DNA from 4 places in the Jeotgalibaca ciconiae genome. Region 3 is predicted to be linked to each of the others. Evidence: riboswitches for the same ligand, from Rfam matches in the RefSeq annotation. Region 3 holds a riboswitch; each other region holds the start of a gene.

Region 1 (7,729 bases), 1.4 Mb from region 3:
ATTCCATGAGCAGGTTGTCTTTGTGACAGGAGCAGCTTCAGGAATTGGAGCTGCGCAAGCAACTGCTTTTTTGGAACAAGGAGCGAAGGTATTTGCCTTTGATCGTCAGCTTGGAAGTTTACTGGACTTAAAAATGAATTTTCCAGAAAGTTTTGGTTATATGGTTGGGGATGTTCGTAGGCAAGAGGACTTAATCCACGCAGTTGAGCAGTGTAACCAAGCGTTCGGCACGATTAATATCTTGCTGAATACGGCAGGGATTTTAGACGGCTATCGCCCATTGCTGGAAACATCGGAAGAATTGTTTGACAAAATCTTTGAAGTCAATGTAAAAAGCTTTTTCATACTTACAAAAATAGTCCTGCCACAAATGTTAGCAAATAAAAGTGGTGTGGTAATCCCCATGACCTCCATAGCGGGCATGGTGGCTGGCGGTGGTGGCATCGGTTATACCATGAGTAAGCATGCGATTGTTGGTTTTATTAAACAATTAGCTCTTGATTATGCGGACAAAGGAATTCGAGTGAATGGGATTGCGCCAGGAGCAATTGATACGCCGATGAATGCGGCAGATTTTGCAGGCGACGGTGCCATAGCAAAGAAAGTGGCCGAAGAAACACCAGCTAAGCGTTGGGCAAAGCCAGAAGAAGTAGCTTCTCTCACCTTATTTTTAGCAAGTCAACAAGCAAGTTATCTTCAAGGAGATATTATTCCAATCGATGGCGGTTGGATTATTAAATAAGAAAATAAAATAGTGGCATAGCCACACTACGGCACTTCGTAGGGCAGTATGTCCCATCCTTTGGCCGTAGTTATTACCAAGGTAGAACCTTGCAAAGGAGATTATTATGTTAAAAAGCGAAAAAAAGATGGTTGCGAAGATTCGTGCAACTGAACTAACGAAAGTAGCATTGATTACGGCTCTTTACATTGTTATTACCACTGCATTATCTGTCATTAGTTTCGGAAGTGTTCAACTTCGTTTGTCAGAAATGTTCAATTATATGCCTTTATTTAATAAAAGATATATTTGGGCAGTAACTCTTGGCGTAGCAATTGCGAATATGAACTCGCCACTAGGAATCATTGATGTATTAGTAGGCAGTATCTCGACCTTTTTAGTATTGAAGATCACACTATCTATTACGAAAAATATTAAAAGTACACCGATAAAGTTCGTGCTAACAGCATTTATATTTGCCTTTTCAATGTTTACCGTTGCAGGCCAACTAGCCATCGTCAATGATTTACCATTTTTTATTACCTGGATTAGTGTTGGTTTGGGAGAGCTCTTTTCTATGGCAATCGGAGGACTCATTATGTATGGGATAAGCAAAAAAATAGATTTGACAAAATAATCAATCGAAAAGCTAGAATTCTTAACTAAAAGGATTCTAGCTTTTTTTATTGTTTGATAGGGACTTTTATTTAATAATAAGGGATAGAAATTCAGTTATCATTATTAAATCGAGCGCTTTTACGTTATATTTATTTTAGGTCAATAACACAGGGTCGATTTGAGAAGGAGAGAGATGGATGAATGCAGAGACATGGGAAGAAAACATAGAATCTTTCATCAAAGAAATTAATTCTGATATTAGAATCAATCATAATTATATTTATGGGTATACGGATGCGAGTTTGATGGCATCGCTAGCTTATGGCAATTTGTCTGTTTTGGCTATGGAATATTTCATTGTAGTGTTTGCTGGAGACCAACTACTTTTGCTTGACCTCAATATGGGTGGAAGCTTGACAGGAGAGTATGCAGTGATTCCATATTCTGATATTCAATCATTTAAGGTCCGGAAAGGAATATTGCAGTATATTATTACTATAGAGTTAGTAGGAGAGCCTACTCGATTGAAATTTAAATGTAATCGAAAAATGCTGAACGCTCAGATGATGGGAATGGGATGGCAAAAAGAGAATCTGGATTTTATGGCTAGTCAAGGATGGGATGGACTTGCATAATAAAATCAGTATATTTTTATAAGTATAACGTCACACCATATAGGTAGTGGCGTTTTTCATTTGTATTGATTCATTTTTACTAGAAGAATTCATTGATAGATTTAACTTTTTCTAGTAGGCTAGTGAATGGATGAAGGCAATTTGGATGCGTGAGATATGAATCTTTCCATTAGTAGAGCAACTTCAGAACACACAAAAGATATTAGCCGAATCTGTTCATATGGATGATATTGATAAAGGGATCAATGGCAGTTGGAGTGATTGATGGAGCTGGAACGGAACCAGTGGACATTGGAGAAAAATCACCATGTTGGAATGGGAATCCAAAGGGCTAGAATAAGTGAATGATTATTTAATCATTTTTCAATACTGAGATGGAGGACAGCTGAAAAATGATAAGAAAAAACGAGTACCGTTATTTATATCTTGCACAATTTATTAGTTCATTACTGGTTGTGCTTATTCATTGTGGAACAGTAACTGATATATCTGGCCTCCACTTTATGATAAAAAGCATTTTATGTAGAATAGCGGTACCATTCTTTCTTGTGAACAATGCGTTCTTCTACAGAGCTAGGTCAGTTGAGGAGAAGAAGTTGTGGCTTAAAAAAGTCATCAAGATCTATCTTATTTGGTCTATTATTTATTTACCTCTAGGAATTCAGTTCATGAATGAGCAAATCAACTTACCGCTCATATTATATCCAATTGCATTCATACTTGGACTGACTTATACGGGTATTTTTTATCATCTCTGGTATTTTCCAGCTCTCCTATTCTCATTGTTTGTGGTCTCGAAGCTGATAAAGAGATTCGGTTATATGAAATCTTTTATTTTGTTTGGCTCATTGTATATAGTGGGAGCCGCTGAAACGTATTCTTCTTTTATTACACACCCATTACTTTCCAAAATTTTAGACACTTATTTTTCTATCTTTTTGACTACAAGAAATGGCCTTTTTTATAGTTCTATATTTGTTTTAATAGGTTTTTTTATTTCTGATAAGAAAGAATTCTTGCTAGCAAATAGAAAAAAGATGTTTATTGGATTATTCTTTACATTTGTATTGTTGTGCATAGAAGGACGGCTCATTTATTTGAATCAAGGAAGGGACAAGAATTTTCTCATGTTCTTAAGCCCCTTGCTATTTTTTGGTTTTCCTTTACTATTTTCTGTATATAAAAGAAGTCGGTTCGGACAGCTTGGACGATACAGCCAAGCGATTTTTTTCATTCACTTGATTCCTATTGAAATATTCAATCATAGTTTTGAGAATGCTGACGCAATTACACCTTCTTATGGGATCATAAGATTCTTACTGGGTGTATTCGTTTCTGTATTTTTATTGTATTTATTCGAAAAGGTCAAGCCTTTTTTCTATGGGACAATTGAAAATTGAATATAAACAACTAGCAGCTTCATTCTTTACTTGTTTGACCACACTGATTATGTATGGTATTTTTAAATCTAATTGAATAAGTTATCCACTAGGGGTGCGTTATGCTGAGAGAGGCTGTCTGCCTTGACCCTTAGAACCTGATCTAGTTAACACCAGCGTAGGGAAGTGGAATTTACAGAAACTCTTTTTGTTCGTGCGTGTTTTTGTAAACTCTAACTCTTTATCCCGCTATGGTGTAAGGAGTTTTTTGTTTGATGGATACTTTTTCAATCAATCATAAGGGGGAAGAAGAATGTCAGATAATCGAGTTGTACTTGTAACAGGAGCGAGCAGAGGGTTAGGAAGTGAAATTGCAAAGAATTTCGGGCGGAAAGGGTACTTTGTTGTTATCAATTATTTCAATAGTGAAGAAAAAGCAAAAAAAGTTGTCAAAGAGATTGGGGAAGATAAAGCAATCGCGATCCGAGCTGATGTCCGTGATAAAAAACAAGTAAAAACTATGGTTGAAAAAGCAATTGCGAGATTTGGGAGAATTGATGTGGTGGTTAATAACGCATTGATAAATTTCGAATTTAATCCAGTTACCCAAAAAAAGGTAGAAGAATTGACTTGGGAAAACTATACGGAACAATTTGAAGGTTCGATTAAGTCTTCCTTAAATACTGTTCAGGCTGTATTGCCATCTATGAAAGAAAATCAATATGGAAGAATCATTAATATTGGAACAAACTTATTCCAAAATCCAGTCGTTCCTTATCATCAATATACAACAGCTAAAGCTGCTCTTTTAGGTTTTACTAGAAACATGGCAAAAGAACTAGGTTCCCTGGGCATTACAGTCAATATGGTTTCAGGTGGGCTCTTACAGACAACAGATGCAAGTAAAGTCACGACTCCTGAAGTCTTTCAGTTAATTGCTGATTCGTCTCCTTTACAGAAGGTTACTGCTCCAGAAGATGTCGCAGAAGTGGTAGGATTCTTAGGAACCGAAGCAGCACGCGCGATTACTGGACAGAACATAACCGTTGATGGTGGACTGACGATGAATTGAGAGCGAAAACTTTATCGTCTGAATGGGTTCTTGGAGTTAAGATGAAATAATAAAGCTCACTTCTCGTTCAATATCGACTTAAAGATCTTTTTAAGATAAGTAGAAGAAACTCAGATTTCGTTAATCTGGGTTTTTTTCTTTACATTGATGTTTTGTTATATTCTAACTAGCAAAATATTCCAAATAATGTAAAATAATATTAGGTATTTATTATGAAACCATTTCCAAGAGTCTGAAAAGTCCGACAATGAATATCAAACTCTTTATTTTTAAAAAAAGAAATAGATGAGGAGAGTAACTATGGTGTCAAAGTATCAGATGATAAAAGAAGATATTATCAAAGAGATTAATGAGGGTGTTTTTTTACCAGGAGATAAAATTTATTCAGAAGCAGATTTAAAAAAGAAATACAATGTTAGTAATACCACTGTAGTCAAGGCGTTGAATAACTTAGTAAGCGAGGGTTATTTAATTCGTCGTCAAGGATATGGAACTTTTGTCCGTAGAAACTTAATAAACCGTAAAGTGCTATTTAGCGAAACTTCGCCTGTATCTTCCATGAAAGGGAAAGTGGTTGAACGTACCGAAACACATATCAGTGAATCATTTAAAGATAAGGAGATTGCAAAAAAACTCGGAGATTTACAAGGAGAAGAGAATATCATTAAAATCATTCAAGTTGCCTATGTCAACGACATACCATGGAAGATTCAAAATCGTTATTTATTAGAAAGGAAAATACCTGAAACAGGAATTGAAAATATTAAACATGGTGCGAGCGTGACGAAAGAAATATCTGGGAATTATAATATTCATGCCGAGATGTCGGTTAATATCGTGCGTTTCGAGCCGACATCCAAAGAACTGAAAATTGTAGAGAATTATTTGAAGGAGCAAACAAGAGAAGAGGAAGACCTTGTTTTTTTTGATATTCAAAAAATTACGACTAGTTTAAATGGAGAAATATTAGAATATACTAGGAGCTTCATTGATCCCCATTACTATTCCATTCAAATAACTACAGAGTAGAAAATACTATTTTTTTAACGAAACTTAACGTTATAACCCTTTAAGTAAATTCTTCCAAAAATGTAAGGAGTGATTTTATTGTGGATATTTTACAGATTATTCATTATAAAAAATGTTTTTTTAGTAAAGATTGGATAAGGAATTCTTATCGATCCAACTTAAAAGAGATTGAGAACATAAAGGAAAGAGTTGATTATTTAATGAATGATCAAATTATTTTTTCAGATGCTCTCGATATGGAAGCTTGTAATATTCCCTATTCAATCTCAAAATATAAATGGAATGATTATCCAGAAGATGATGTGGAATGGACTTATATGTTGAACCGCCAAGGGTTTATGGTAGATTTAGCCATTACGTATGCTTTAACTCAAAAATCAATATACTTTAAAAAATGGAAACAATTACTATCCTTATTTATCAAAGAAAATGGAGTTCCGAATGCATCAAATAATAATTCATGGAGACCGATTGATTCAGGTATTCGATTAATGAATTGGTTGAAAAGTCTCACGTATTTACCTATAGAAAAACTAACAAATGAAGAGTTGGAATTAATTGATGAATCAATGATGATTCATATTCAATTTTTAAAGAACTCCTATATTGATAAGTATCGTTTAAGCAACTGGGGTGTCTTGGCATTGAGCGGAATTGCAGTATACGACTTATTCTTCCCTGAGAAGATAAAAAGCAGTCTCATGGATTGGGTATGGGTGCAGTTAGAAAATCAAATTGATCTTCAATTTTATTCGGATGGCGTTCACTGGGAACAAAGTCCACTATATCATCATGAAGTGATTTCAAGCCTTGCTTATATTCTACAAGTTTCTGAATGTTTAAAGAGAACTTTACCAATTAATCTTCGAGCTAAATTGGAACAACCGATGAAATCTTCTTACTATATGGCTAGTTCGGATGATTATTTGAGCCCTTTACATGATAGTGATTATGTAGATTTTACCTATATATATAATATTTATCGGGAAATGGGATTTCTTCCGCAAAATGGCAGCAGTTCTTCTGCATTATTTTTGGGAGCTTTGTACACGGATCATAAGAGAAGCCAAATTGAACTGCCCGCTTTGTTTCGTGGGGAAAAAAGCGGCTTTAGTGCTCTTAAAAAAGAAAGTGTTTATTTCACACTATTTAATGGTTTGCATGGCAGTTCGCATGGCCATGCTTCTGCTGGGAGTTTTACACTGAATTACCAGAATGAAGAAATTATCTCTGATGGAGGAAGGTATACTTATACAGAAAGTTCTATACGAAAAGATTTAAAAGGAATAGCAGCTCATAATACGTTTTTTGATGAGGAAGATTTATCAACTGTGATTACAGAGTCGTGGGGTACGATCATCTTCCTTTGCCTATCTTTCAAAATACTAGTGAAATAGAAGGTATATCGGGAGGGTATTTATTTTCCAATGCTTGGATATCCCATCCCTCCGAATCGCATCTTTTAAGTTATTATTCAAGAGATTTTCTTATTCTGGAAGAGCAGTCTTTGGTTATCATCTATGACTCTTATCGTGGCAACGGAACATCATTAACGACTACTTACAACTTCAATGAAATTTGTCAGGTGATTCCTAGAGATGAAAATAGGATTGAATTTAAGGCACAATTATCTACCGGAGAATTATTTGTTCGAAACGGACTCTTAAAAATTGAAAATCAAAAACGCTCAAGTATATATAACGAACTTATTCAACATCAACGAGTGATAAATAAAAACAAAGTGGAGAATGGACAAGTAAACGAAATTTCAGTTATTACATTGAATCAATCGATTCAGTGCCAACCATTATCGGTATATCAAAATGGGAAGACAGATAAGTATCCAGATGCTTCAGGAGTAAGAATCTTGTTGGATAATCATGAATTTTTGGATATTTATTTCCTTTTAATGATGTAATCAAAGGAGATAAACTTTTTAAAACAGAAGCAAATCAATATTTTTACGGAAAAATAACGGCATTCAATAAAGATAATCAAATGATAAAAATAAAATAATGAGTAGAAAAGCCTTTTATTACAAGGGCTTTTTAGCTGTCTTCTTTTAAGAAAACAGCATTTTTTATTTTTTTTAAAAGAATACGTTTACAAATGAGAAAATCTTTTGTATTATAGATATAGGGTTAACACGTTAAGGGAGGAACTATAAAAATGAGTAAAGTAAATTTAGAACCGCTTGTTTCGAGTGATGCATATATAGCGAGTGGTTTGTTAACAGAAAAAAAGATTGATGAGGCAATCGCTCAGGCGATTAAAA
Region 2 (7,729 bases), 1.3 Mb from region 3:
AATAACTTAAAAGATGCGATTCGGAGGGATGGGATATCCAAGCATTGGAAAATAAATACCCTCCCGATATACCTTCTATTTCACTAGTATTTTGAAAGATAGGCAAAGGAAGATGATCGTACCCCCACGACTCTGTAATCACAGTTGATAAATCTTCCTCATCAAAAAACGTATTATGAGCTGCTATTCCTTTTAAATCTTTTCGTATAGAACTTTCTGTATAAGTATACCTTCCTCCATCAGAGATAATTTCTTCATTCTGGTAATTCAGTGTAAAACTCCCAGCAGAAGCATGGCCATGCGAACTGCCATGCAAACCATTAAATAGTGTGAAATAAACACTTTCTTTTTTAAGAGCACTAAAGCCGCTTTTTTCCCCACGAAACAAAGCGGGCAGTTCAATTTGGCTTCTCTTATGATCCGTGTACAAAGCTCCCAAAAATAATGCAGAAGAACTGCTGCCATTTTGCGGAAGAAATCCCATTTCCCGATAAATATTATATATATAGGTAAAATCTACATAATCACTATCATGTAAAGGGCTCAAATAATCATCCGAACTAGCCATATAGTAAGAAGATTTCATCGGTTGTTCCAATTTAGCTCGAAGATTAATTGGTAAAGTTCTCTTTAAACATTCAGAAACTTGTAGAATATAAGCAAGGCTTGAAATCACTTCATGATGATATAGTGGACTTTGTTCCCAGTGAACGCCATCCGAATAAAATTGAAGATCAATTTGATTTTCTAACTGCACCCATACCCAATCCATGAGACTGCTTTTTATCTTCTCAGGGAAGAATAAGTCGTATACTGCAATTCCGCTCAATGCCAAGACACCCCAGTTGCTTAAACGATACTTATCAATATAGGAGTTCTTTAAAAATTGAATATGAATCATCATTGATTCATCAATTAATTCCAACTCTTCATTTGTTAGTTTTTCTATAGGTAAATACGTGAGACTTTTCAACCAATTCATTAATCGAATACCTGAATCAATCGGTCTCCATGAATTATTATTTGATGCATTCGGAACTCCATTTTCTTTGATAAATAAGGATAGTAATTGTTTCCATTTTTTAAAGTATATTGATTTTTGAGTTAAAGCATACGTAATGGCTAAATCTACCATAAACCCTTGGCGGTTCAACATATAAGTCCATTCCACATCATCTTCTGGATAATCATTCCATTTATATTTTGAGATTGAATAGGGAATATTACAAGCTTCCATATCGAGAGCATCTGAAAAAATAATTTGATCATTCATTAAATAATCAACTCTTTCCTTTATGTTCTCAATCTCTTTTAAGTTGGATCGATAAGAATTCCTTATCCAATCTTTACTAAAAAAACATTTTTTATAATGAATAATCTGTAAAATATCCACAATAAAATCACTCCTTACATTTTTGGAAGAATTTACTTAAAGGGTTATAACGTTAAGTTTCGTTAAAAAAATAGTATTTTCTACTCTGTAGTTATTTGAATGGAATAGTAATGGGGATCAATGAAGCTCCTAGTATATTCTAATATTTCTCCATTTAAACTAGTCGTAATTTTTTGAATATCAAAAAAAACAAGGTCTTCCTCTTCTCTTGTTTGCTCCTTCAAATAATTCTCTACAATTTTCAGTTCTTTGGATGTCGGCTCGAAACGCACGATATTAACCGACATCTCGGCATGAATATTATAATTCCCAGATATTTCTTTCGTCACGCTCGCACCATGTTTAATATTTTCAATTCCTGTTTCAGGTATTTTCCTTTCTAATAAATAACGATTTTGAATCTTCCATGGTATGTCGTTGACATAGGCAACTTGAATGATTTTAATGATATTCTCTTCTCCTTGTAAATCTCCGAGTTTTTTTGCAATCTCCTTATCTTTAAATGATTCACTGATATGTGTTTCGGTACGTTCAACCACTTTCCCTTTCATGGAAGATACAGGCGAAGTTTCGCTAAATAGCACTTTACGGTTTATTAAGTTTCTACGGACAAAAGTTCCATATCCTTGACGACGAATTAAATAACCCTCGCTTACTAAGTTATTCAACGCCTTGACTACAGTGGTATTACTAACATTGTATTTCTTTTTTAAATCTGCTTCTGAATAAATTTTATCTCCTGGTAAAAAAACACCCTCATTAATCTCTTTGATAATATCTTCTTTTATCATCTGATACTTTGACACCATAGTTACTCTCCTCATCTATTTCTTTTTTTAAAAATAAAGAGTTTGATATTCATTGTCGGACTTTTCAGACTCTTGGAAATGGTTTCATAATAAATACCTAATATTATTTTACATTATTTGGAATATTTTGCTAGTTAGAATATAACAAAACATCAATGTAAAGAAAAAAACCCAGATTAACGAAATCTGAGTTTCTTCTACTTATCTTAAAAAGATCTTTAAGTCGATATTGAACGAGAAGTGAGCTTTATTATTTCATCTTAACTCCAAGAACCCATTCAGACGATAAAGTTTTCGCTCTCAATTCATCGTCAGTCCACCATCAACGGTTATGTTCTGTCCAGTAATCGCGCGTGCTGCTTCGGTTCCTAAGAATCCTACCACTTCTGCGACATCTTCTGGAGCAGTAACCTTCTGTAAAGGAGACGAATCAGCAATTAACTGAAAGACTTCAGGAGTCGTGACTTTACTTGCATCTGTTGTCTGTAAGAGCCCACCTGAAACCATATTGACTGTAATGCCCAGGGAACCTAGTTCTTTTGCCATGTTTCTAGTAAAACCTAAAAGAGCAGCTTTAGCTGTTGTATATTGATGATAAGGAACGACTGGATTTTGGAATAAGTTTGTTCCAATATTAATGATTCTTCCATATTGATTTTCTTTCATAGATGGCAATACAGCCTGAACAGTATTTAAGGAAGACTTAATCGAACCTTCAAATTGTTCCGTATAGTTTTCCCAAGTCAATTCTTCTACCTTTTTTTGGGTAACTGGATTAAATTCGAAATTTATCAATGCGTTATTAACCACCACATCAATTCTCCCAAATCTCGCAATTGCTTTTTCAACCATAGTTTTTACTTGTTTTTTATCACGGACATCAGCTCGGATCGCGATTGCTTTATCTTCCCCAATCTCTTTGACAACTTTTTTTGCTTTTTCTTCACTATTGAAATAATTGATAACAACAAAGTACCCTTTCCGCCCGAAATTCTTTGCAATTTCACTTCCTAACCCTCTGCTCGCTCCTGTTACAAGTACAACTCGATTATCTGACATTCTTCTTCCCCCTTATGATTGATTGAAAAAGTATCCATCAAACAAAAAACTCCTTACACCATAGCGGGATAAAGAGTTAGAGTTTACAAAAACACGCACGAACAAAAAGAGTTTCTGTAAATTCCACTTCCCTACGCTGGTGTTAACTAGATCAGGTTCTAAGGGTCAAGGCAGACAGCCTCTCTCAGCATAACGCACCCCTAGTGGATAACTTATTCAATTAGATTTAAAAATACCATACATAATCAGTGTGGTCAAACAAGTAAAGAATGAAGCTGCTAGTTGTTTATATTCAATTTTCAATTGTCCCATAGAAAAAAGGCTTGACCTTTTCGAATAAATACAATAAAAATACAGAAACGAATACACCCAGTAAGAATCTTATGATCCCATAAGAAGGTGTAATTGCGTCAGCATTCTCAAAACTATGATTGAATATTTCAATAGGAATCAAGTGAATGAAAAAAATCGCTTGGCTGTATCGTCCAAGCTGTCCGAACCGACTTCTTTTATATACAGAAAATAGTAAAGGAAAACCAAAAAATAGCAAGGGGCTTAAGAACATGAGAAAATTCTTGTCCCTTCCTTGATTCAAATAAATGAGCCGTCCTTCTATGCACAACAATACAAATGTAAAGAATAATCCAATAAACATCTTTTTTCTATTTGCTAGCAAGAATTCTTTCTTATCAGAAATAAAAAAACCTATTAAAACAAATATAGAACTATAAAAAAGGCCATTTCTTGTAGTCAAAAAGATAGAAAAATAAGTGTCTAAAATTTTGGAAAGTAATGGGTGTGTAATAAAAGAAGAATACGTTTCAGCGGCTCCCACTATATACAATGAGCCAAACAAAATAAAAGATTTCATATAACCGAATCTCTTTATCAGCTTCGAGACCACAAACAATGAGAATAGGAGAGCTGGAAAATACCAGAGATGATAAAAAATACCCGTATAAGTCAGTCCAAGTATGAATGCAATTGGATATAATATGAGCGGTAAGTTGATTTGCTCATTCATGAACTGAATTCCTAGAGGTAAATAAATAATAGACCAAATAAGATAGATCTTGATGACTTTTTTAAGCCACAACTTCTTCTCCTCAACTGACCTAGCTCTGTAGAAGAACGCATTGTTCACAAGAAAGAATGGTACCGCTATTCTACATAAAATGCTTTTTATCATAAAGTGGAGGCCAGATATATCAGTTACTGTTCCACAATGAATAAGCACAACCAGTAATGAACTAATAAATTGTGCAAGATATAAATAACGGTACTCGTTTTTTCTTATCATTTTTCAGCTGTCCTCCATCTCAGTATTGAAAAATGATTAAATAATCATTCACTTATTCTAGCCCTTTGGATTCCCATTCCAACATGGTGATTTTTCTCCAATGTCCACTGGTTCCGTTCCAGCTCCATCAATCACTCCAACTGCCATTGATCCCTTTATCAATATCATCCATATGAACAGATTCGGCTAATATCTTTTGTGTGTTCTGAAGTTGCTCTACTAATGGAAAGATTCATATCTCACGCATCCAAATTGCCTTCATCCATTCACTAGCCTACTAGAAAAAGTTAAATCTATCAATGAATTCTTCTAGTAAAAATGAATCAATACAAATGAAAAACGCCACTACCTATATGGTGTGACGTTATACTTATAAAAATATACTGATTTTATTATGCAAGTCCATCCCATCCTTGACTAGCCATAAAATCCAGATTCTCTTTTTGCCATCCCATTCCCATCATCTGAGCGTTCAGCATTTTTCGATTACATTTAAATTTCAATCGAGTAGGCTCTCCTACTAACTCTATAGTAATAATATACTGCAATATTCCTTTCCGGACCTTAAATGATTGAATATCAGAATATGGAATCACTGCATACTCTCCTGTCAAGCTTCCACCCATATTGAGGTCAAGCAAAAGTAGTTGGTCTCCAGCAAACACTACAATGAAATATTCCATAGCCAAAACAGACAAATTGCCATAAGCTAGCGATGCCATCAAACTCGCATCCGTATACCCATAAATATAATTATGATTGATTCTAATATCAGAATTAATTTCTTTGATGAAAGATTCTATGTTTTCTTCCCATGTCTCTGCATTCATCCATCTCTCTCCTTCTCAAATCGACCCTGTGTTATTGACCTAAAATAAATATAACGTAAAAGCGCTCGATTTAATAATGATAACTGAATTTCTATCCCTTATTATTAAATAAAAGTCCCTATCAAACAATAAAAAAAGCTAGAATCCTTTTAGTTAAGAATTCTAGCTTTTCGATTGATTATTTTGTCAAATCTATTTTTTTGCTTATCCCATACATAATGAGTCCTCCGATTGCCATAGAAAAGAGCTCTCCCAAACCAACACTAATCCAGGTAATAAAAAATGGTAAATCATTGACGATGGCTAGTTGGCCTGCAACGGTAAACATTGAAAAGGCAAATATAAATGCTGTTAGCACGAACTTTATCGGTGTACTTTTAATATTTTTCGTAATAGATAGTGTGATCTTCAATACTAAAAAGGTCGAGATACTGCCTACTAATACATCAATGATTCCTAGTGGCGAGTTCATATTCGCAATTGCTACGCCAAGAGTTACTGCCCAAATATATCTTTTATTAAATAAAGGCATATAATTGAACATTTCTGACAAACGAAGTTGAACACTTCCGAAACTAATGACAGATAATGCAGTGGTAATAACAATGTAAAGAGCCGTAATCAATGCTACTTTCGTTAGTTCAGTTGCACGAATCTTCGCAACCATCTTTTTTTCGCTTTTTAACATAATAATCTCCTTTGCAAGGTTCTACCTTGGTAATAACTACGGCCAAAGGATGGGACATACTGCCCTACGAAGTGCCGTAGTGTGGCTATGCCACTATTTTATTTTCTTATTTAATAATCCAACCGCCATCGATTGGAATAATATCTCCTTGAAGATAACTTGCTTGTTGACTTGCTAAAAATAAGGTGAGAGAAGCTACTTCTTCTGGCTTTGCCCAACGCTTAGCTGGTGTTTCTTCGGCCACTTTCTTTGCTATGGCACCGTCGCCTGCAAAATCTGCCGCATTCATCGGCGTATCAATTGCTCCTGGCGCAATCCCATTCACTCGAATTCCTTTGTCCGCATAATCAAGAGCTAATTGTTTAATAAAACCAACAATCGCATGCTTACTCATGGTATAACCGATGCCACCACCGCCAGCCACCATGCCCGCTATGGAGGTCATGGGGATTACCACACCACTTTTATTTGCTAACATTTGTGGCAGGACTATTTTTGTAAGTATGAAAAAGCTTTTTACATTGACTTCAAAGATTTTGTCAAACAATTCTTCCGATGTTTCCAGCAATGGGCGATAGCCGTCTAAAATCCCTGCCGTATTCAGCAAGATATTAATCGTGCCGAACGCTTGGTTACACTGCTCAACTGCGTGGATTAAGTCCTCTTGCCTACGAACATCCCCAACCATATAACCAAAACTTTCTGGAAAATTCATTTTTAAGTCCAGTAAACTTCCAAGCTGACGATCAAAGGCAAATACCTTCGCTCCTTGTTCCAAAAAAGCAGTTGCTTGCGCAGCTCCAATTCCTGAAGCTGCTCCTGTCACAAAGACAACCTGCTCATGGAATTCTGAATAAATAATTGTCTTCATTATTTAACAATTTTCCAATCATCCGCCAGAATATCACACACTGCCGGCGCAAAGCTAGAAAATCCTTCGTCACTTGTCTTGATTAATAAATAAGGTGTGACAGGAATTCCTTCGAACGTATCGTTACTTACTAAAATAACAAACTCTTCCGTTCCACTCCAACCGTTGCGAATAATTTTTTCACCATTTTTCAACTTTGGTAAAACTTCTTCAAACGTCATAAAATCCCTCTTTTCTATTGATTATATTTTCCACATAAGTGTTCTAGTCAACAAAATGTATTATAACATTCTTCAAGGGAAAATTTGAACTTCTTAACATAATTATCAGCCATTAAAGAAAAGATTCCATTCAAAAATTGAATGGATGGGTTAGATAAACCCTAATAGTTGCCAAGTATCCGATATAAATTATATGATAAATAGAAATAAGCTTTGGGATTCAATATGCGTTATATGCGAATGAAAGGAGAAAAATAGTGATGGAATATCCGTTACATCTCATGAATGAAGTAAAAGAAAAAACAAAATCATTTCAACTGGAAGGTTTCCTAGCGGGAAAAGGTCCTAGAAATGCAATTGCGATGTTGGTGGGTGAAGCTCCTGGCCGCACAGAACTCGTAACCAAAGTTCCTTTTAGCGGACAGGCTGGAAAAGAGCTTGACGCAGAACTCGATAAGGCAAATCTTAGCCGAAACGATCTCTATATTACCAGTGCTGTTAGAAGTCGACCGTTTCGGATCAAAACAAGAATAGACAAAAATGGTTCGATCATAACCA
Region 3 (7,729 bases):
ATCATTTAAGAAATGAACCACACCTCTATGATCCCTCTTCTTTTGAAGGAGAGACATACACAAGTTTGATTACAAGAGGAACAAAATCGATCCTACACCATGCTAAAAAATATCCAGATTCTGATTTACTATTTGTCGGCCACAGCATTACCTTAACATCAACAGTATTATCACTAGCAGGATATGATCTAAAAGATATCCGTTCTCAAACTCCCATGGCAAATACAAGCATTACTCGTTTAATCAGAGATGGCGATACATTTTCATTGGATTCATGGAATTATATCGACCATTTAAACGAATAAAACAAAATAAAAGTCACTGACTGACCTATAGTAAGGGAATCAGTGACTTTTATTCATTTAAGTAAGAAACATAATCCAGCTCTTCTTTCTTTTAATACTATTGAAGAAAAACGCTTTGTATCGTATAATAGAAGTTGTTTCTTATAAAGAAACTGCATTTCTTATTTATAAAAAAATGGAGGAATAACTTTGAAAAATGAATCATTTTATACACGTTTGAATGCTGACGAGAAATATATCATGAAATGCGTTTATTATGTATTCGCTGTAAACGGTTTATACGGAATGATTATGGGCTCCCTTTTACCTTACATCAGTGAAGCTTATAATTTAAGTGACACAGTAAGTGGTTCCTTGTTATCTTCTCACTATGTTGGAAATTTACTAGCTAGTTTCATTGCTGGAATTCTCCCTATTTATTTGGGCAGAAAAAAAGCCATTATCTTTTTAAGTAGTTTTGTAACAGCTGGATTTTTACTGATGATTACGACCGGAAATCCCTTCTTACTTATCCTGTCTTTCTTCTTTACAGGTTTGAGTCGTGGAAGTATTTCAAACTTTAACAACTCCATTGTAAATGAAATTTCTAATAGTAGTTCTGCAGCTTTGAGTTTCTTGCATAGTATTTTTGCAATTGGTGCTTTGTTGGCTCCTTACTTAGTCATTGGAGCTGTTCACCTAATCGGCGTAAATGGCTGGCGTCTAGCTGGGGTGGTTATTATTATTCTTACAGCACTCTCTATCTTCTTTTTCTCCCGCATGAAAATGCCTGAAGAACCTGTTGAAAGAAAGAAAAAAGTAGTTTCCTATGATTTTATGAAGAAAAAGACTTTCTGGATTTTAGCTGGTACGCTATTTTTCTATCTTTGTGGGGAATCAACCATTAATGGCTGGCTTGTTAAATATTTTGTGGATTCGGGAATTCTCACGATTGGGTACTCTCAATTCTTGGCATCCCTCTTGTGGGTTGGTGTATTGCTAGGGCGTTTAGCAGTTTCCGCTATAGGTGATCGTTTTCCAAGAATCTACGTACTATATGCTTTAACATTAACAACTACCCTATTCTTCGTTGTTTTATTAGCTTCAAGAAATCAAATGATGATTACATTTGCTATTCTCGGGCTTGGGCTTTCTATGGCGGGTATTTATCCAACTACGATTGCAGCTACCGGTGGATTTATCAAAGATTACCCCATGGCTATGGGAATTTTACTGGTATTAGGTGGTATCGGATCCATTGTGATGCCAACAATAACGGGAGCTTTATCTGATCAATTCGGAATTTTCTATGGAATGGCAGCAATCGGAGTAGCTCTAGGCCTTATGATTCTTTGTGTTTTTCTATATGACCGCGACCAAAAAGCCAAAGCTTCTTGAGTCAAAAACTTCTATACATACTTTTCAAAAAGAAGCCAAAGCGCGCTACTCATCACGCTCTTTGGCTTCTTTTTCTTACTCAAATTCATAAAGCGCTCGGTTTACATAAGAGATTGGCAATCCAACAATATTAGGATAATCACCAGAAATCTCTTTGACCCATAAACTAGGCATCTCTTGGATACCATACGCTCCTGCTTTATCCATGGGATTTCCCGTTTTAATATAATCAAAAACTTCTTGTTCCATCTGTTTGTTCCAATCCCAAAACGTCACTTTGCTTTCGACTGAAAAAGTTATTTCCTTTTCCGAGTTTTTGATACTCACTCCCGTAACAACGGAATGAGTTTTCCCTGCGTAGGAACGAAGCATTTCATATGCTTGTGATTCATCGAGAGGTTTACCTAAAATACGGTTTTCATGCACGACCACTGTATCGGCTCCAATGACAATACTCATCGGTTGTTTTTTGAAAATTACACGGGCTTTCTCAGCTGCCAACATTTCTACTAAACGACTTGCAGTTAGAAGAAAAGGCTCTTCGTTGTTCGTTTTTAGTATTTGCTTCTCGATGGACTTTTCATCAATATCCGCTGAAATAACAGAAAAATCGCTGACACAAAGTGATAACCATTCTTTGCGGCGCGGAGATTGGCTGGCTAAAACAATCGATTGCTTCATTCACTTTTTCTCCCGGCTCGTTTTTTCTTTTAAAGCTTTTTCAAAATCCTGTTTATTTTCTTCTAGCTGAAAAGGTGCGTATTCTGGCCATGCCTCATCCAACTCTAACTCATCTTCTTTGCTTATAATCAGAAATTCGGCATTTCGCTTAAACATTCCTTCTAGTTCAGGAATATAGGATAGAAAATCCGATACCTGCTCCAATAAAATCGCTGCACTGCCTTTCTTCTTAAATGTTTTCGCAACTAAATATTTCTTTGTCATAAATCCTCCACTTATTTTAATAATTTGTAACGATTTGTCTTAATTGATGTTCTAATTCACCCATAACTACAAAACGAGCTTTGCGTATCATTTCTTTTCCATTTACGAAAAGAAGGATAGCAGGGACCGTAAATACACTGAATTCACCGGCTACAGTAGGAATTTGATCAGCGTCTGCTTTTATCATTTGAATTTCAGGAAAATCTGCTAAAAGATTTTGCACTTGCGGAAGCACGGCATGGCAGACACTACAATTAATACGGGAAATATAAACAAGCGCAAAATGATGGTTCTTTATAAAACTTTGTACTTCTTCCATTGTTTTTGCTTCTTTATAGGATATCATTTTGCATTCACTTTCCTTTCCAATATTCTACTCTTCCATTATAACATGATATATAATAGGAGAGATGACAGTTTCTAAAGGAGTAATCATAATGCAACTGAAAAAATGGTTTAGCTGGGGAATGGTTATTGCTTGGATGGCAGTAATTTTTTCTTTTTCTGCTCAACAAGCTACCGATTCTGGAAATTTGAGCGGAAGTATTTTAATTTTTATCATGAAAGTCATAAATTTTCTCTTACCTACTATCGAAGTTAATCAGTCCTTTCTTCATCTCCTGATTCGTAAAGGCGCCCATTTTAGTGTGTATCTCATTCTTGGAATCTTAACATCTAATGCCTTACGTCTAAATGGAGTGTCCGGCATAAAACAATTTGGTTTTTCTTTACTTATTTGTGCACTTTACGCTATGAGTGATGAATTTCATCAATCTTTTGTACCTGGCCGCGGCCCAAGTTTACAAGATGTCCTGATTGATAGTTCTGGAGCAACTGTTGGAATTCTTCTTTACCAAGCTTTTACTCAAAAATTTAAACGTTTATAAAGCCTTATTATCTCTTGCTTACTACCCTTTCGCTTAAAGAATCAATAAGCCGATTGATAAAAGCAATAGAGTACGTTACTATGTAGATAATATATGCAGGGGGACGCTTAGCGTTGAGAAGGTTAAAACCTGACCCTTTGAACCTGTTGGTTAAGACCGACGTAGGGAGCAGTCAAACTACGATATTGTTTGAAGTCTTCCTTTTTTAGGGAAGACTTTTTCTATTTTTATACAACAATTGAATCGAGTATGTTGCGGGGGGACGTTTCGGCGTTGAGAAGGTTAAAACCTGACCCTTTGAACCTGTTGGTTAAGACCGACGTAGGGAAGCAAGTCATCCAAGGGATTATTAGGGGTGCTTTCTTTCAGAAAGCGCTCCTTTTGCGTATATGACCAAAAAATATCGGAGGTTATATCATGAAGAAAGTATTAAGTATTGCTGGATCAGATTGTAGCGGAGGAGCTGGTATTCAGGCTGATTTAAAAACGTTCTCTGCGCATGGCGTTTTTGGAATGTCTGTCATTACCTCAGTGGTTGCTGAGAACACCTTTCGTGTAATTGAAACACAAGATGTAAAACCAGACATCATTGAGAAACAGATTGAGGCTGTATTTGAAGACCTTCCGCCCGAAGCAGTTAAAATTGGGATGCTGGCTTGTCGAGAAGGCATGCTGGCAGTTGCGAAAAAATTAAAAGAATGGCAGCCGTCGAATATCGTCATCGATCCTGTTATGTATGCTAAAAACGGGGCTGCATTAATGGATCCAGATTCCATCGATACATTGATTGCCGATGTAATCCCACTAGCAGATATGGTGACTCCTAATATTCCTGAAGCAGAAAAAATGGCGGGTTTTGAAATCCGCAATGAAGAAGATATCAAAAAAGCTGCCGAAATTATTCACGAAATGGGATGTCAATCTGTATTAATGAAAGGCGGACACAGCGAAAATACAAACGAAGCGACTGATATTCTATTTGATGGTACTGATTTTTACTATTTCAGTTCACCAAGAATTCAAACAAAAAACACTCACGGGACAGGTTGTACTTACTCTTCGGCGATTGCGGCCAACCTTGCCAATGGCCTGCCTGTCCAAAAAGCCGTTGAGCAAGCAAAAGCGTATATCACTACTGCCATTACTCATTCTTTGGACATTGGAAAAGGTAATGGTCCAACCCATCATTTCTATGATGTATATAAAAATGGATTACAGGAGGCACTATAATGGTAGAAAAATATATGCAACTAATTAATCAAGTACGGGAACAAAGTCCATTGGTTCATCACATAACCAATTACGTGACAGTAAACGATTGTGCCAATATTACACTTGCGATTGGAGCATCTCCCATCATGGCTGATGCTTTAGAAGAAGCCGCAGAAATTACTCAAATCGCTTCAGGATTAGTGTTGAACATGGGAACCCTCAATAAAAGGACCGTAGCATCCATGATTGAATCCGGAAAAATGGCAAATAAAATAGGTATTCCCGTTATCCTGGATCCAGTAGGTGCAGGCGCTTCTTCTTTTCGGAATGAAACGGCCGCTAAACTTCTAAAAGAAATAAAAGTTAATGTTCTTCGTGGAAATATTTCCGAGATTAAATTCCTAGCTGGCTTAGATTCGGAAACAAAAGGAGTCGATGCTTCAGAAAATGATTGGACAAATTCTACAGATGCTCAAAAAATAGCTCAGGATTTAGCTATTCGACTGGATTGTATTGTAGCAATTACTGGGAAAGTTGACTTTGTCTCAGATGGTAATCGAACCGTCGCTATCGAAAATGGTCATTCCATGTTATCCCAGCTTACTGGAACAGGTTGCATGTGTTCTTCTCTTATTGGCTCTTACTGTGGTGCAGCAGCCGAAAAAACATTTGAAGCAACTGTTACAGCTTTAGTAACCATGGGAGTTGCAGGCGAACTTTCTTTTGAGAAAGCTGGGGAAGTAGGAAATGGCAGCTTCCGAGTATCGTTGCAAGACGCAATCAGTAAAATGAATGAGGAAATGTTAACAAGGAGAGCACTGTTTTATGAAATCTAATATTGATTACAGTTTATATGTCATAACAAACCAACAAGCGATGTCTTCCGAGACAGTTGAGGAGTCCGTTAAACAAGCCATTTTAGGTGGATGTACCATTGTTCAACTACGTGAAAAAGAACTTTCTTCTGGTGACTTTTATGATGTAGCCGTTAGGGTACGGAAAGTCACTTCTGAATTAGGTGTTCCTTTCATTATCAATGACCGAGTCGACATCGCTCTTTCTGCTGATGCAGATGGGGTCCATGTCGGCCAAAGTGATCTCCCGGCCGATGTCGTACGACAGCTGATTGGTCCTGAAAAAATCATGGGCGTGTCGGCTAGCAATTTGGAAGAAGCATTAACTGCTGTAGAAATGGGCGCAGATTATCTAGGTGTAGGGGCTATATTTCCTACCAATACCAAAAACGATGCTCAGTATACTTCGTTAGAAGAACTACAAGAAATTTGTGAGGCAGTACCCATTCCCGTTGTAGCAATTGGCGGAATCGATAAAAAAACAATTCCCGCTTTACAAAATATTCCAATTAAAGGGATAGCCGTTGTTTCAGCAATTGTAAGTCGTCCCGATGTGTCTCTAGCAGCTCAAGAATTGAAAGAACAATTCATCAGATAAGGCCAGTTTATTATATTTGAAGAATCCTAGATTTTATCAGGGAAAACCGAGCATTTAAATACAAACTTTCCTTGATATATGTTCGTTATCAAGGAAAGAAGGCTGTAAGAACCGAGACTTTAGCTGATAAGCTGTTTTTATCAAGGAAAGTGCACATATTAATGGATGCTTTTGTCTGATAAACCCCAAAAAAGGAAATCCGTAACAAAAAATCGTCGAAGGAATACTATTTCCTTCGACGATTTTTTCTATTTTTAAGAATCCATTCCCAATGCAGCAATCATTTCATCTGTCGCATTTTCAATCGCCACTTCTTCTACTAAGTCTCCTTGGCTAACCCATCGCATGGTTAAATCAAGGCTGCAAGTAATCAATGTAATCATTTTTCTATCAGGAATTTCTTCTATTAAATCTACCCGATCAGGTGTTACCATTTTCAAATAATTCATTTCATATACATAAACTTTTTTCAAATCAGTTATGTACACTAAATCTCCTATGGATGTATTGGGAATATCGCTAAATAAAATACCTGTTCGTGCATAATTATGTCCGGCTAAAGAATAATTTCCTGTTCCCATCTTTTGGTCAGGAGTCATAGTTCCTACTCCCGCCACAAGATTGCTTTCCGAAAGACCTTTTAAAATCGGTAATTGAAGTTGAATCGATGGAATTCCTAAACCGCCGATCACCGGTAGATTATCTCTCGATTGATATCCCGCAAGTATATGTTCGAAATTTAAGTTAGTAGTTTGATCAAAATCAAACTCTCCTTCTACTTCTTCATTCTTTTGGACTTCTTCAACAGTCACTGAGGTGAATTGATTATCATTCGTCATTTTTTTTATTAAAAAGCTTTCGAAATATCCCCTCATTAGAAAAACTACTCCCACTATAATCAACAAAATTGCAAAAACATTTATCCATTTACGAGATTTCATTACATCCTCCGCCTTACTTATACATGCTTGAACGGATCTCAGAAGATCCCTTTTTTGAATAGCTGCACCGATTTTCATTTCTAATTAAAATAATACCACAACAAAAGGACAGTTTGATGATAGAATAGAGAAAATGCTTCATAGAAAATTCGGGAGGTACATATGAAATATAAAACTTTGCTTTTTGACATAGATGATACCCTGCTTGACTTTAAAGCAGCTGAAAAATATGCGTTTACAAAATTATTAGAAAAAATGGATGTGGAACCATCTGAGGACGCGATTCTCAAATATTCGGAAATAAATCTTGGTCTCTGGGAACAATTTGAAAAAGGACAGATTGAGCGAAATATTTTACTTGGGAAACGTTTTGAAGATTTTTTCAACTTGTATCAAAAAGATGTCATTGGCAGCGAAATGGATAAGGAATTCCGTGCTGCACTTGAAGAAGGGCATTTTCTTATTGATGGAAGCATTAAAATTCTGGATCAATTAAAACACACGCATGAGCTCTATGCAGTAACAAATGGTGTTTCAAAAACTCAAAAACGCCGCTTAACAGACTCTGGTTTATTACCTTATTTTAAAAAGGTGTTTGTATCAGAAGACA
Region 4 (7,729 bases), 1.4 Mb from region 3:
TATAACTGGAAACCACGAACAAATACTCTTAAATTTTTTGAACAAACCCGATGAATATGCAGCTAATTATTTTTTGAACGGTGGTTTAAAAACCATTGAAAGTTTTTTAAGTGAGACAGATTTAAGTAAGCTGCAGCCAGAACAGATGGCGAAACAGATCCAAGAAAAAGCCCCGTGGTTAAAGTCGTTTTTAACAAACTTACCCAATTATTATGAATGGTATGCTTATCTTTTTGTACACGCGGGAGTTAATTTGACCAAAGAAAGTTGGTTAAATACTTCTTCATATGACTTTATTTGGATACGAGAGCCATTTCATAATGGAAGAAATCGAACTGGAAAAACAATTATCTTTGGTCATACACCGACAAATCTCCTGCACGGTGATATGAAGAATTTTCAAATTTGGGAAGATGACAATAAAATTGGCATCGATGGTGGAGCTGTTTTTGGAGGAATTCTTCATGGTCTTGTTTTCGATAAAAATGGAATGATTCATCACTATGGAGTACAAAAAAAGAATGACAAAGAGGTAATCACTAAAACTTATCAATAGTTTTAGATTGAAAGGAAGTTGTAGTCAGATGTCAGATATTACAAGTGAAACAGTTACGCTTTTATTAAGAAAGGAACTGTCACAGTACAAACCCAAACAAATAGATGCAGTATTAGGTTTATTGGAAGAAGGGAATACCGTACCTTTTATTGCACGGTATCGAAAAGAGATGACAGGTTCTTTAGATGAAGTTCAAATACGTGAAATTGAGGAACGGAATCAATACATTTTAAATTTAGAAACGAGAAAAGAAGAAGTGATTCGTTCAATTGAATCACAAGATAAATTAACACCAGATTTACAAAAAGAAATACGCGCTGCTCAAAAGATGCAGCAAGTGGAAGATTTATATCGCCCCTATAAACAGAAGAAACGGACAAAAGCTGCAATTGCTCGTGAAAAAGGACTGGAGCCTTTTGCAAAATGGTTGTTATCTTTCCCATTGGAAGGTTCTGTAGAGGAAAAAGCACAAGAATTCTTGTCAGAAGAGATGGAAATTCAGACAATAGAAGAGGTCCTACAAGGAGCTCATGAGATTATTGCAGAGTTTGTGGGAGATGAACCAGAATTCCGCGAAAAAATCCGTTCATTTACAAGGAAATTTGGAACCATTATTAGTACTGTGAAGAATCAAGAAAAAGATGAAAAAAGCGTTTATGAAATGTATTATGATTTTTCACAACCTGTAAAATCAATTCAACCTCACAGAATGTTAGCTATTAATCGTGGTGAAAAAACAGGTATTTTAAAAGTAGTTCTAGATGTCGACGTTAAAAAAATCTACGACTTCTTAAATAAGAATATGATTCAATCAAATGATAGTATAGCCACTGCTTATGTTAAACAAGCAACCGTAGATAGCTATGATCGTTTTATTGGTCCGGCTATTGAACGAGAAATTCGCAATGAACTCACGGAGGTTGCTGAAGAACAAGCAATTAATGTGTTTGGTGAAAATCTGCGTAATTTATTACTACAACCACCTATGAAAGGGAAAGTTGTGATGGGCTTTGACCCGGCTTACCGAACAGGCTGTAAATTAGCCATTGTAGATGAAACAGGGAAAGTACTTGCCAAAGATGTTATTTATCCACACAAACCTGCTTCAAGCAGTAAAAGGGAAGCTGCGGCTCCGCAATTACGAAAATTAATTGAAGACTATCAAGTAGAAATGGTCGCAATTGGAAACGGGACAGCAAGCCGAGAGTCGGAATTATTTGTTTCAGAACAAATCAAACAGCTGGAGCGCACGGTTTATTATGTAATTGTAAATGAGGCAGGAGCCTCTGTTTATTCAGCGAGCGACATTGCACGTCAAGAATTTCCTGATTTCCAGGTAGAAGAAAGAAGTGCGGTAAGCATCGCAAGACGTCTGCAAGATCCTTTAGCTGAATTGGTTAAGATTGATCCGAAATCGGTTGGAGTAGGGCAATACCAACATGACGTATCTCAAAAGCGTTTGACAGAACGACTCGATTTTGTAGTGGAAACAGCAGTAAACCAAGTAGGAGTAAATTTAAATACAGCAAGTGCACCCTTGCTGCAACATATATCTGGTCTAAACAAAACCATCGCGACAAATATTGTTTTATTTAGAGAAGAAAATGGAGCGTTCACTGGACGACCGCAATTGAAAAAAGTTCCTCGTTTGGGACCAAAAGCTTTCCAACAAGCAGCAGGATTCTTACGGATTATTGATGCAAAAAATATCTTAGATAATACCGATATTCATCCAGAGACTTATAAAGAAGCAAAACAAGTATTGGAATTAGCAGGATTAGGGTTAAAAGATGTTGGAACAGATAGAGCTCGCGAAGAGTTAGCTAATTTAAATAAATCATTCATTATGCAAGAAACTGGCTTAGGAAGAGAAACTCTCCAAGATATCATTGAAGGTTTAACCAAACCTGGTAGAGATTTACGTGAAGAGATTGCCCAACCGATTTTGCGACAAGATGTATTGTCGATGGAAGATTTAAAAGAAGGAATGGAATTAGAAGGAACAGTTCGGAATGTAGTAGATTTTGGAGCATTCGTTGACATTGGGGTAAAACAAGATGGCCTCGTTCATATTTCCAAATTAAGTAATAAATTTGTAAAACACCCATCAGATGTTGTGGGTGTAGGAGACATTGTTAAAGTTTGGATTGAAAGTGTTGATTTAAATAAAGGGCGTATTGCGTTAACAATGTTACCAGAGTAGAAAAGAAAGCTTCTCTTTGATTGAAAATAGAGAGAAGCTTTCTTTTTTAGCCGTCAATTTCATATTGCTCTTCAATGGAGTCTTCATATGTTTTTATATAAAATCCCTCTTCATTAGACCATTCTGCATAAACGATATCTTCAGTGGAAAGGTGATTTAATTTAGCGATTTCTTCATATAGCCATTTTATGTCTTTCCCGATGCTTATAAGTGTCTTTTTTTCAATAACACCTTCGTCAATCAGCAAGTAACTGAAGATAGGGTGTTGTTCATCTTTTTTCATGACTGAAACTTGTCCATTGATTTCCATGACCGCATATTGTACTTCTTTTAAAGAGAAACAATTTTGCGTTCGCAACATACTTCGTAATTGTTCCATTTCAATGTGGTTATCTTTTATTTCTTTCATATTCAATTCGCCATTGAAAATGAGCACGGAAGAGCGACCCTTCATTTTTCTGGTTAGGGAGTCTCTTCTTTGTAGAAGTGATTCCACTATATAAATAATGACTCCCCACACAAGAAATGCAAAGAGCATATGAAGAGCATGGATCTGATCATCGTAGATAGATTCTTCTACAATTCCTCCAAGAACAAAGGAGTAGATAATATCAAAGGGGGTTATTTCTGAAAGAGCTTTTTTGCCAATAGCTCGCATGACAATCATTAATGCAAAAAAACCGATAATTAACTTACTTGCGATACCAATAAACATAGCATTCCCTACCTTTCTCTATTAATTTAATTGTAAATTAAGATAAGAAGAAAAGCGAAGAAAATGGGGAAATCGTTTTATTTGGTCTCGATTTTATCTTTTGTTACACTATAAGTAGCAAATGAAAGGAGAAATCGTTAATGAGTAAAAAAATTGCAGTGTTACTTACTGATTTATTTGAAGATTCAGAATACACATCTCCTGCAGAAGAGTTGAAAAAAGCTGGCCATGAGTTAGTTACAATCGAAAAAGAAGCTGGAAATGTTGTAAAAGGAAAACAAGGTGATGCAGAAGTTACCATTGACAAAGGAATTGACGATACGAAACCGGAAGAATATGACGCACTCTTAATTCCTGGTGGGTTTTCACCGGACAAACTAAGGGCGGACGATCGCTTTCTAGAATTTGTACGACACTTTGATCAAGAGAAAAAACCTATCTTTACCATTTGTCACGGACCGCAGCTAATGATTAATGCAAAAATAGTTGAAGGGAAGAAAATGACATCTGTTAAGCAAGTCGGTATTGATTTAATAAATGCCGGTGCGAAATGGGAAGACAGCGAGCTTGTTATAGATGAAAGTGGTTTGATAACAAGTAGAACACCTGATGACTTGCCAGTTTTTAATAAAGCGATTGTAGAAGCGTTAGAAAAATAAACGTTAAGAAACTAAGAATCTTCAGCCATTTAAATGTGGTTGAAGATTCTTAGTTTGTTTGCTAAATTAAATGGAACAAGAAAGGGGAATATATGTGAACCAAAAAGAATTACAATCTTTGGTAGAAGATATTTCTTTAGAATTCTTCGAACAATCGTTTAACCATACAGCTTCTTTCAATAGACGCCTTCGTACAACTGGCGGAAGATATTTATTACAAACCCATCATTTGGAATTTAATCCACGAGTACTTCTCCAATATGGAATGGAAGAACTGATTGCTGTTATTAAACATGAACTATGTCATTATCATCTTCATATTATGGGGAAAGGTTACCGCCATCGTGACGGAGATTTTAAAGAATTATTGGCGAGAACAGGCGGCGCCCGCTATGTAAAAAACCTTCAAAATGAATCTGAAATACAAAAGAACAAAGTATATCTTTGTAAAAATTGCCAGCAAAAATACATAAGAAAAAGAAAGATTGATACAAAGAGGTATGTGTGTGGAAAATGTAAAGGAAAGCTGGGGCTGATTGGCAATGAATGAAAATGATGACTAGTCGGAAGAAAATACGATAAAATATAAGGAAATCACTTAGGAAAGTGGATAAAAAAAAGAGCCTCTCAAAAAGAGAAGTTCTAAAAATTTGTTATACCAATGCGGCCAAGAGGACTTGAACCTCCACGGGGTTGCCCCCACCAGCCCCTCAAGCTGGCGCGTCTGCCATTCCGCCATGACCGCGCAACAACTACTTTAGTATAGAACTGGAAATGATTTCTGTCAATACCGCTCAGCGAATATAAAGAATATTATAGCAGTTGTTTCCGATTTGAAAAAATCTGTTGATTTTCGAGGCTGTTTTTTAGAAAAGTTAGGATAAAAACACTACCAAGAATGGGAAATTGACAATGCCAAGATGTAAAAAAATAAGGATCTCAAACTAATTTATAGTTGAGAGTCCTTATTTTTATTTACGAGCAATCAATACCCAAGTTTTTTATTTATCGATGTATAAAGCTGTGGAGTTGTTCGGTAAATAATTACTAGGACGACGATTGTAAAGATTCCGGTAGCAAGAGCACTAGCTCCGTTCAGTACAATGGAGTAGAACCATGCACTCCACCCTTCAGGAGCGTATTGACCCCAGAAATAGTATCCGGCAATCGTGTGCCAAAAATAACGAGCAATTACTCCTACAATGGAAGCTATTGTAATGTACACAACAGAAAGACCCCAGTTCTTTTCTTTAATAGCAACTTGGGTTTTATTTGCCCATAAACCAGCAAAACCAGAAAAGCCAAAAGCAACAAAGTATTCAATGAATCCTTGAAGAGGGGTAAGGATGTCCGCATTTCCTACAAAGATATGCAAAACTCCCCATAGAAAGCTAGCCACGAGCCCAGGGCCAAATCCTCGACGTAAGCTGTATAAAATTAAAACAGGCTGGCCAACTGTTATAGAAAAACTTGGCCCTATATCCAACGGAACAAATGATAATGCCGTCGCCAACGCTGCCATAATGGTACCTTCAATCCAGATGTTTAAATTTTTTGACATAAAAAAATCTCCTCCTTTATTGTAGAATGGAACAGACCTACTACAAAGGAGAAGAATACATTACGTGTTCTTTACTCACACAATCCCTACGCTCGTATTAACGAAGTCAGGTTCGAAGGGTTAGAATTTTCATTCAGTCTCAGCCAGTAAAGGCACCCCTTTGTGATAAGTGTTCTATTCAGTTACCAATACTTTAGCATAAGCGGTTTCTCAATGCAACACTTTGAAGCAATCTGTATCAGTTTTTTTTGCTGGTTTCTTGATTTGGAGCTAGTTCAGCTTCGAATTTTTTCTTTCGTGCTGTATTTAAAATGGAATCAATCATACCCCCAATTAAAATACCTATTCCAAATCCGAGCGCCATATTATCTAAGAAATATCCAATCAGCATTCCGACGAACATTCCGATTATGGTGAAAAGAAAAGTATTTTCATAAGTTGCTTCTTGTTCCTCTTGCGAGATGATTTCCTTTTCCTTCCCTAAAGAATCATAAAGTTTCGGAGCTTTCACTTGTATATTTTTCCGTTGTATTTGCCTTCCTTTACGTTTTGCCATGTAAATGTAGTCCTTTCTTTGTAAGAATTCACATTTATCATAGCAGGAATATCATTTTTTGTGAATCTTTGTAAAAGGGATTATTTTTTAGGATCCACTTCAATATCATCCTCTTCATGAAAATCGTATTCGCCGTCTCCTTGCATTTCAAATGCATCATCTTGAGGAGAATAACCGATATCAAAATAGGCTTGGGAAATATCCATGCGAGGGAATCGGTTGTTCGAAACGCCATTAACAAGTAAAAATGGTTGTTTCAAGTCTGCTGTCAAACAACAATCAATCAGATGACACATATCCCGTTTAGATAAATGAGTCGCTAGCCCGTCTGCATCAGCAGTTCCTGGAGTGATGTCGCTGTCGAATCCGCCAATACGAATGCCGATAAATTCCTGCCCATACTTGTAAGAATGATAGCTTGCAAGAGCCTCCATGTAGACTTTTGAAACGCCATATAAGTCAGCTGGGTGAGGATAATCGGTTGTTTTCACTTGAACATTGGGAGGATACCCTCCAATAGCATGAACCGAGCTCGCGAAAATGACTCTCTTTACAGATGTATCTTCTTTAACAGCTTCTTTGAAAATATTGTGGGGAACTTTATAATTTAAATCTAAAAGTGAACCATAGAAGTCAGCATCAGGACGGGGATCGCCAGCTAAATGAATAACATAGTCGATTCCCTCGAATAATCCGTTTACATTTTCAGGATCAGTTAAATCAATTTCTTTTATCTCAGTTCCTTCTTTTAAAAAATCAAAAAAATCAGAAAAATCTACATCCACTAATGTGAGGGAATGATTTTTCTTTAAATGTTCTGTTAAGACTGTTCCTATATTTCCAGAAGCACCCGTAATTAAAATGTTTGACATATTGAACCCTCCTTATATTTTTCACTTAAAGTAAAGGTATGCTTCTTTTTAATAAAAGTCAAAAGATAACATTTGGGAATAATCGAATGAAACTAAGGAAAGTAATGTTAGAATACGCTATACTGAAAATGAAAAGAAACAGACCATGAAAGGAGATGATTCGATGCCTGAAATGGATTATGAATTATATATGGACACTGCTGTACTTGCAGGGAAAATCATGCTAGAAAGCAACGCAGAAACCTATCGAGTTGAAGAGACCGTCACTCGGATTTTGAAAAAAACAAATTTAGAGATGATTGATGCAATCGCGATTACGACGGGACTGATTGCAACGTTGGATAGTCCGAATATGGATGCCATTACAGTTGTGAAACGTATATCGAACCGTACCACAAATCTGAATAAGATAACGAAAGTTAATGATGTTTCTCGAAGGTTTACTGAAGGGATTATTACGATACAAGAAGCCTATTCATTCTTACAGAATATCGATGAAATTCAATACGATGCTTTTCGAAAAAACTTGGCGATATTTAGCTTTATTCAGATGATTTTAATTATGTATGGTGGGAAATGGATTGATTTTATCTTTCTTTTACCTATA

Evidence for each region. A riboswitch is a leader RNA that binds a small molecule or an ion and turns the genes downstream of it on or off. The one in region 3 is predicted to bind thiamine pyrophosphate.
Region 1: another riboswitch for thiamine pyrophosphate. It lies ahead of EJN90_RS00085 (3-oxoacyl-ACP reductase); the one in region 3 lies ahead of thiD (bifunctional hydroxymethylpyrimidine kinase/phosphomethylpyrimidine kinase).
Region 2: another riboswitch for thiamine pyrophosphate. It lies ahead of EJN90_RS13660 (3-oxoacyl-ACP reductase); the one in region 3 lies ahead of thiD (bifunctional hydroxymethylpyrimidine kinase/phosphomethylpyrimidine kinase).
Region 4: another riboswitch for thiamine pyrophosphate. It lies ahead of thiT (energy-coupled thiamine transporter ThiT); the one in region 3 lies ahead of thiD (bifunctional hydroxymethylpyrimidine kinase/phosphomethylpyrimidine kinase).

The regions. Positions count from the first base shown of each region.
Region 1 covers NZ_CP034465.1:8,398-16,126, reverse strand. The annotation lists gene EJN90_RS00105 (3-oxoacyl-ACP reductase) at 1-742, shown strand, start outside; gene EJN90_RS00100 (QueT transporter family protein) at 849-1,358, shown strand; gene EJN90_RS00095 (hypothetical protein) at 1,537-1,974, shown strand; gene EJN90_RS00090 (acyltransferase family protein) at 2,367-3,374, shown strand; TPP riboswitch at 3,455-3,555, shown strand; gene EJN90_RS00085 (3-oxoacyl-ACP reductase) at 3,667-4,425, shown strand; gene EJN90_RS00080 (GntR family transcriptional regulator) at 4,726-5,454, shown strand; gene EJN90_RS00075 (heparinase II/III family protein) at 5,535-6,851, shown strand; gene EJN90_RS00070 (hypothetical protein) at 6,962-7,372, shown strand; partial or broken gene EJN90_RS00065 (glycoside hydrolase family 88 protein) at 7,624-7,729, shown strand, end outside.
Region 2 covers NZ_CP034465.1:2,916,746-2,924,474, forward strand. The annotation lists gene EJN90_RS13650 (heparinase II/III family protein) at 1-1,393, opposite strand, end outside; gene EJN90_RS13655 (GntR family transcriptional regulator) at 1,474-2,202, opposite strand; gene EJN90_RS13660 (3-oxoacyl-ACP reductase) at 2,503-3,261, opposite strand; TPP riboswitch at 3,373-3,473, opposite strand; gene EJN90_RS13665 (acyltransferase family protein) at 3,554-4,561, opposite strand; gene EJN90_RS13670 (hypothetical protein) at 4,954-5,391, opposite strand; gene EJN90_RS13675 (QueT transporter family protein) at 5,570-6,079, opposite strand; gene EJN90_RS13680 (3-oxoacyl-ACP reductase) at 6,186-6,950, opposite strand; gene EJN90_RS13685 (DUF2829 domain-containing protein) at 6,950-7,171, opposite strand; gene EJN90_RS13690 (uracil-DNA glycosylase) at 7,432-7,729, shown strand, end outside.
Region 3 covers NZ_CP034465.1:1,579,281-1,587,009, reverse strand. The annotation lists gene EJN90_RS07530 (histidine phosphatase family protein) at 1-305, shown strand, start outside; gene EJN90_RS07525 (MFS transporter) at 495-1,682, shown strand; gene EJN90_RS07520 (Maf family protein) at 1,758-2,363, opposite strand; gene EJN90_RS07515 (DUF6718 family protein) at 2,364-2,627, opposite strand; gene EJN90_RS07510 (thioredoxin family protein) at 2,644-2,946, opposite strand; gene EJN90_RS07505 (VanZ family protein) at 3,065-3,514, shown strand; TPP riboswitch at 3,602-3,699, shown strand; TPP riboswitch at 3,761-3,860, shown strand; gene thiD (bifunctional hydroxymethylpyrimidine kinase/phosphomethylpyrimidine kinase) at 3,932-4,744, shown strand; gene thiM (hydroxyethylthiazole kinase) at 4,744-5,562, shown strand; gene thiE (thiamine phosphate synthase) at 5,552-6,178, shown strand; gene EJN90_RS07485 (class A sortase) at 6,433-7,119, opposite strand; gene EJN90_RS07480 (YjjG family noncanonical pyrimidine nucleotidase) at 7,282-7,729, shown strand, end outside.
Region 4 covers NZ_CP034465.1:141,006-148,734, reverse strand. The annotation lists gene EJN90_RS00750 (metallophosphoesterase) at 1-556, shown strand, start outside; gene EJN90_RS00745 (Tex family protein) at 585-2,759, shown strand; gene EJN90_RS00740 (DUF421 domain-containing protein) at 2,806-3,474, opposite strand; gene EJN90_RS00735 (type 1 glutamine amidotransferase domain-containing protein) at 3,615-4,133, shown strand; gene EJN90_RS00730 (SprT family protein) at 4,228-4,683, shown strand; tRNA gene EJN90_RS00725 (tRNA-Leu) at 4,796-4,878, opposite strand; gene thiT (energy-coupled thiamine transporter ThiT) at 5,119-5,694, opposite strand; TPP riboswitch at 5,761-5,864, opposite strand; gene EJN90_RS00715 (hypothetical protein) at 5,933-6,250, opposite strand; gene EJN90_RS00710 (NAD-dependent epimerase/dehydratase family protein) at 6,331-7,122, opposite strand; gene EJN90_RS00705 (threonine/serine exporter family protein) at 7,286-7,729, shown strand, end outside.